DNA from 3 places in the Microbacterium sp. NPDC076895 genome. Region 2 is predicted to be linked to each of the others. Evidence: predicted binding sites of a transcription regulator. Region 2 holds the regulator's gene; each other region holds the start of a gene.
The links. Region 2 encodes LexA, which represses DNA repair genes until DNA is damaged. Its sites were predicted from a motif close to TCGAACANNTGTTCGA; they were not measured.

Region 1 (2,265 bases), on a different contig from region 2:
CGAACTGGACTAGCCGGCTGCCGATTTGGGTCCTCGTTATGGGACTCGTTCTCGGAGTCTTGCTACCCGTCGCGTCCAGCGACCACGCGGACGCTGGAGTCAACTCGTTCTCGTCCGCGCCGATCCCAACCATTAGCGGGACGGTGACGGTTGGGTCCACGCTGACCGCGAACCCGGGCACCTGGAAACCATCCGCGGCCCTCTCCTATCAGTGGAAACGCGACGGCAAGCCCATCGCTGGCGCGACTTCCAAGACCTACAAAATCCCCCTCACCGACGCCGGCAAACCGATCACTGTGACCGTCACAGGGAGAAAGAGCGGTTACAAAACCACCAGCAAGACCAGCAGCAAGAAGACGCCTCCGCAGCTGTCGTTCTCCGCCGCGCCAACACCAACGATCTCGGGAACGACGAAAGTCGGCTCCACACTTACCGCGAAACCGGGAACGTGGAAACCATCCGCGACGCTGACCTACCAGTGGAAACGCGACGGCAAGCCCATCTCCGGCGCGACCAAACCGTCATACAAGCTCACCGCGGCAGACGCCGGCAAACCCATCACCGTTACCGTCACAGGCACGAAGGTCGGCTACAAGACCACCAGCGAGACTAGCAGCAAGAAGCTCATCGCGAACTCAGTGTGGAAAGTGACGTCGAAGGGCATCGGCCCAGTGGCGCTTGGGTCCAGTGCAGCAGATGCCGAGAAGGCCCTCGCTGGAACTGGTCACAGCGTTATTGAACTATGCAATAGCTGGAACGACTGGGCCGTGGTGGCATGGACGGATCTACGAACCGGCAAAGTAACATCGATCGACCTCGTCGGCCCCCCCGGAAAGGATTCCCCGAAGACCGACGCAGGAATTACTCTCGGCACCCCCGAGTCGACTCTCAAGTCCCGCGGCTACAAGCTCATACGCAATGACGATCTGCATTGGTACTCGTGGACCGAGAACGGCACCCCTTTCATGGCGGAAGCGCTCAGCGGAAAGGTCCACCGACTGAGCGTAGGCAGCAACGAGCTCCCCTGGGACTATTGCAGCTAGAGGATCTCGCAGGCCGAGTGCCGAGCGTGACCCTCCCAGCACTCGACTGTCGGTGCGTGCTTGTGCTCATTGGCGCGGCATCCTGACTCATGAACAGATCACAGTACGGGAAAATTCATACATACGTACTAATATGGCGCCGCTTAACCCCGAACCAATGTCGGAGGCCGGTGTCATGATTAGTACATGCATTCGAACTGGGTTATCGAGTTCAGCGAGGCGCAGACCGCCGAGCTGACCTCGATCCTCGCTGCCGTTCAGCAGGCGGATGCCGCGCTTGCCGCCGCCGAAGCGGCCCGCGTCCGCGCTCTCGCTCGCGCGGGCGAGTTGGCTCGCGAGGTGTCGGCGGGCAAGCCGTCCCGGGTGCGCGAGCACGACATGGCCCTGCGCAGCATCGCCGCCACGATCGGGGTTCCGTCGCGCGTGTCCGACCGGTCGATGCAACGCCAGATCGGCGAAGCGACGCGGCTCGCCGAACGCTACCCCGGTACCCTCGAAGCCCGCAGCCTGGGCGAAATCACCCGCCAGCACGTCTATGCGATTCAGGATGCCGCCGCCGACCTGCCCGACGAAGCCATCCCCGCCTTCGAAGCCGAAGCACTCGAGCGATGCCGGCGCGACACCGTCGGTCGCGTCAAGGCCGAGCTCGAGATCCTTGCACAGCGGATGCATCCCCGCAGCTTCGCCGAACGGCACGCCTCCGCGCGCGAAGACCGCCGCATCACAGTCAGCCCCCTGCCCGACGGGATGTCGTCGCTGTACCTGGTCGCGCCCACCCCGGTCATCGCGGGCATCGACGACCGCCTGCACCAGATGGCCACCGTCATCATCGACGTACGCAACGCGGCCAAAGCGGCAGCCGGCGCTCCAGCTGGCGCTCCAGGAGAAGACGGCGCCAGAATCCCGGCCGACATCCTCGCCACCGATACTCGCACCCGCGCTCAGATCCGCGCCGATATCGCGGCCGACATCCTCCTCACCGGATCCCCCTTCGCCGACCCCACCATCACCGGCGACGGACCCGGCACGCTCGGCGCGATTCGCGCGAAGATCCAGGTCGTCGTTCCAGCCCTCAGCCTCCTCAAGCCCGAAGGCGACGAGAACCGCCACGCAGAACCCGCCGACCTCGTCGGCTACTCCCCCATCGACGCCGAAACCGCCCGCGCCATCGCCGAAGCCTGCGATACCTGGTGGGAACGCCTCGTCACCCACCCCGTCACCG
Region 2 (2,265 bases):
GCGCCTGCGGTGCGCCGTATGGGGTAAGACCCCGCAGGTCATCGCGGAGCGGGAGATCATCGAGGCGAATCGTCACCCGTCCCATCGTACGGTGCGTGACGGCGCCGCACTCGGTTCAGCAGCCCTGCTCACTGCGTATACGCGAGGGGGATAGCCAGCTGCTGCCCTGCGCTCACGACGCTTCCCGTGAGGCCGTTCAGTCGGGAGATCTCAGCCACGACATCGCGGGGGTCGGCATCCGGAGCGATCTCTTGTGCGATTGACCACAAGGAATCGCCCGCCGAAACTGTGACTGTCTCGAAGGTTCCCGACGGTGCCGAGGGATCGAGGGAAGCCAGGGCGGCCCCGCCTCCCCAGATGACCCCGAGGATCACCAGGACCGCCGGAAGCGCAGCAAGCGCCGTCAGGACGGCGCGACCGCGAGCGGTCAGCCGAAGCTGGGTCGCAGCGGGTCGCACCGCAGTCATGGTCGTGGGTGCGGAACCGAGAGCAATCGTCGTCATGTCATCCTCCGTTATCTCGGGGAGAGATTCGCATCCACCGCTCGGCCGGGAGGGGTGGATACGAATCTCTATTCCGAAGTTATCTTCGAGTATTGTGTCTGTCAAGTACGAACCGTCCCGCAAATCTTTCGAACACGACACGCGGGACCGGAACGCACGAAACGGTGTCGAGGCGGTTACGGTTTCGATGAAGACAGGTCATCACCAACCTCCGACATTCGAAGAGGAGTGCGGGCGGATGCGAGCAGCGACAGGAGCGGGGCACATGAACGAGGAGCCGTCACGGGAGCGCACGGGCACGCGGCGGCGTCGCAGCCTCAGCGAGAAGCAGCTCGCCATCCTCGAGGTGATCCAACGATCGATCGCCCGAAACGGCTACCCGCCGAGCATGCGCGAGATCGGCGACGCGGTCGGACTCAAGAGTCTCTCGAGCGTCACGCACCAGCTCAACCAGCTCGAGCTCAGCGGATACCTCCGACGCGATGCCGGCAAGACGCGCGCGATGGAAGTGTTGATCGATCTTCCGGGCATGGCAGCCGAGAACCCCGCAGACTCCGCCCCGGCAGTCGGTGACGCCGCCATGGTTCCGCTCGTCGGCCGCATTGCCGCGGGAGTTCCGATCACTGCGGACCAGCAGATCGAGGAGATCTTCCCGCTACCCCGCCAGCTCGTGGGCAAGGGAGAGCTGTTCATGCTGCGTGTGAGCGGCGAATCGATGATCGATGCTGCAATCTGCGACGGCGATTGGGTCGTCGTGCGCTCCCAGGCGACAGCAGACAATGGCGACATCGTCGCCGCGATGCTCGACGGTGAAGCGACGGTCAAGGCCTTTCGTCAGCGGGACGGCCACACCTGGCTCCTCCCCCGCAATTCCGCGTTCGAGCCGATCCTGGGTGACGAAGCGACAGTTCTCGGCAAGGTCGTGGCGGTGCTTCGCGCGGTCTGAGCCGCATCAATCGCCACAATCGGGTGAGGCGCGCAGACCGGTCTTCCGCCAGAATGGGGCCCATGAGCTCGCCGACGCCCGAAGACCTTGAATCGCGCATCCGCGCGCTGGAAGCAGAGAACGCCCGCCTGACGGGACGAACCTCTCCATCCGGAGGCTGGTGGCGAGCCGCGCTGTCAGCATTCGTGATCGTGATCGCCACGATTCTCGTACCGGTATCGGTGGTCACCACCTGGGCGCGCGTGCAGCTGGTCGACGAAGAGGCATTCGTGTCGACGTTCGCCCCACTGACCGAGGATCCCGCGGTCCAGGAGCTCATCGTCGATGAGGCCACCGCCGCGATTGACGAGCAGGTCGACTTCGCCGGTCTCACCGATCAGGTCTTCGACGGTATTGAGGACCTGGGACTGCCGCCAGCAGCGGCAACGGCGCTCAACGCGCTGCGCGCTCCAGCCGCTCAGGGCGTTCAGAACCTCGTCAACTCTGCGGTCGAGCGCATCGTCGCTTCGGATGCATTCTCGGATGTCTGGGCCTTCGCGCTGCGTGGGGTCCACCGCTCGATCACGACAGTCGCGACAGCGGACGGCGGCGGAATCCTCGTCCTCGACAACGACGGCCTCGGGATCGCCCTGGGACCGATCATCGATCAGGTCAAGCAGCGCCTCACCGACAGCGGGGTCGGCATTGCCGGGCTCATCCCGACGATCGACAAGACGATCATCATCGGCGACGGGGAAGCACTCATCGCCTTCCGGACCGTCTACGCACTCGCGGATGCCGTCGGCTGGTGGCTCTCGATCGTCACCATTGCGCTGT
Region 3 (2,265 bases), on a different contig from region 2:
CAGCAGCGTCTGCTGTTGCTTTCGGTGAGCGGTGTCGCGGCGGGCCTGCAGAACACGGGATGATCCTGCACGGATCGCGCGTCGCTGCCATCCGTGTCGGTGGGCAGGGTTAGCGTCTGGGCATGGCGATCACGACCACGGAGACCTGCCCGTTGTGCGGCACCGACGACGTCCGCGTCGACGACGTGGCATGGTTTGCTGTCGCGTTCGAGCGCCGCGCCGAGCTGCTGAGTGATGTCGACGTGCAGGATGCCGTGGTGTTCCTGTGCCGCGAATGCGGGGTGACCTGGGACTGAAGTCTCAGTCGAGGCGAACGTCGTCAGCGTGCCTCGCAAGACTCCGTCCGTAGCGCTCCGTGAGTTGAACCATCAGATCCGGCGTCTCACGGTCGAGCCCGAACACGTAGCCCGGGAAGTCCAACTCCTTCTGCGCTTCCCAGATGTCGTCGTGCCGGTCCGGCGAGTACAGGTGCGCCGGATTTCCGACAGCAACCCACGCGATCGGCACGACTGTTTCTGGGGGAAGAACGGTGCGCAGGTGAACGACCGCGTTGATGCGAACCTCGCTGCGCTCGCCGATTCGCGCACCGTTGAAGACGCGCGTGCCCGTGGCGAGGAACACCTCATCAGCCACGGTGGCTCCCGAAATACTCGCCATCGGTCCGACCAGCACGTGGTCGCCGATATGGACGGGATCTGTCGCGCTCGCCCGGATCAGCGCGTTCTCCATCACGATGACGCTCTCACCGATCGTGATCGCACCGCCCTCGGCCGTGATGACCGCGCCGTGCAGGACCTGCGAATGCGCGCCGATCGTGACGTCCCCCGAAATCACCGCGCTCGGCGCGATGACGGCCGTGGGATGGATGCGGGGCTGCGCCCCGAGGTGCTCGAACCGCATCGTTCCTCCTCGATCGGTGTCAGCGTACCGCGTCGGTGCACATCCCAGGCTTGCGCGTTTCGTACATTTGTTCTATACTAATGAGTAGCAGCGCACGTGCCCATGGAGCGCTTCCGGCGGAGCCGTCTGGCTTCACGATTCTCGGAGCAGCATGGGCACCCCCGCATCCCCCGACCGACACCGCGGTCCTTCCGTGTCGTCGCGGGTGCACGGTCGGGTGACCGCTTTGGTGGATGATCTGGTTGCGACGCGGCGGAAGATCGCAGCGTTGCAGGCCCGTGAAGCTCGGTTGCTCGCATACGGAGTTGATCTGGCCCTAGAACGGGCCGCGGAGCTCGGATCCTCCCGGTCCGGGTCAGACCTCGGCATCCGCGAGATCGCTGCCGAACTGGGCGCCGCAATGCGGGTCAGCGACCGCACCGTGCAGAACCGCATGGGCGACGCATCCGCCCTCGTCGGCCGCTTCGCGGGAACCCACACCACCCTCGAACGCGGCGAGATCGACACCGCCCACGTACGGGTCATCGTGGACGCCGGTGCCGGCATCAGTGATGACACGGCGCGGGCCCACTACGAACAGCTTGCGCTCGAGATCGCCCGCCACGAGAGCCCCAACCGACTCCGGGCTGCCGCCCGCGCGATCGCCGCGAGTATCGACCCCGACTCCCCCACCCGACTCAAGCGCCTCGCAACCGACGCCCGCACCGTTCGTATCCAGGACCTCGACGACGGACTCGCCCGCCTGGTCGCCGACCTCCCCGCACCGCTCGCGTACGCCATCCACGATCGCCTCACCCAAACCGCCCGCCACGTCCGCGACACCCGCGACGCGGTGCCCGGCGACGAACAGAACCCGGCCGAACCGGCATCAGATGACCGAACAATGGATCAGCTGCGCGCAGACGTGCTCGCCGACCTTCTGCTGACCGCCACCCCCACAGCCCACGGCGACGCTGATGTCACAACCCGGATCACCGGACGGGTGCAGGTCACCATCCCCCTCCGGTCCCTGGCCGGAGCCACCGACGAACCCGGCATCCTCGCTGGCTATGGTCCTGTCGACCCCGCCCTGATCCGCGACCTCGCCGCCGCTGCGCCCGGCTGGGACCGCGTCTTCACCGACGCCGACACCGGACTCCCCGTCGCCGTCGACCGCTACCGACCCGACGCCGCGCTGAAACGGTACCTGTCAGCCCGAGACGAACACTGCCGCTTCCCCGGATGCCGACGCCCCGCCCACACCTGCGACATCGACCACACCATCGACGCCGCCCGCGGCGGGCCCACCGACCCGTGCAACCTCGCCCACTTCTGCAAACGACACCACACCCTCAAACACGACACCGCCTGGACCGCAAAGCAGCT

Region 1: AB0O89_RS03315 (DUF222 domain-containing protein) is a predicted target of LexA. The motif match lies at 1,159-1,174, and genes of this name have one in related genera.
Region 3: AB0O89_RS09605 (DUF222 domain-containing protein) is a predicted target of LexA. The motif match lies at 960-975, and genes of this name have one in related genera.

What each region holds. Positions count from the first base shown of each region.
Region 1 covers NZ_JBFBMQ010000003.1:4,006-6,270, reverse strand. The annotation lists gene AB0O89_RS03320 (hypothetical protein) at 1-1,043, shown strand, start outside; gene AB0O89_RS03315 (DUF222 domain-containing protein) at 1,230-2,265, shown strand, end outside.
Region 2 covers NZ_JBFBMQ010000008.1:103,910-106,174, forward strand. The annotation lists gene AB0O89_RS08930 (histidinol-phosphate transaminase) at 1-85, opposite strand, end outside; gene AB0O89_RS08935 (LysM peptidoglycan-binding domain-containing protein) at 129-503, opposite strand; gene lexA (transcriptional repressor LexA) at 769-1,449, shown strand; gene AB0O89_RS08945 (hypothetical protein) at 1,512-2,265, shown strand, end outside.
Region 3 covers NZ_JBFBMQ010000009.1:65,852-68,116, forward strand. The annotation lists gene AB0O89_RS09590 (phosphoenolpyruvate carboxylase) at 1-63, shown strand, start outside; gene AB0O89_RS09595 (hypothetical protein) at 123-296, shown strand; gene AB0O89_RS09600 (gamma carbonic anhydrase family protein) at 301-900, opposite strand; gene AB0O89_RS09605 (DUF222 domain-containing protein) at 1,118-2,265, shown strand, end outside.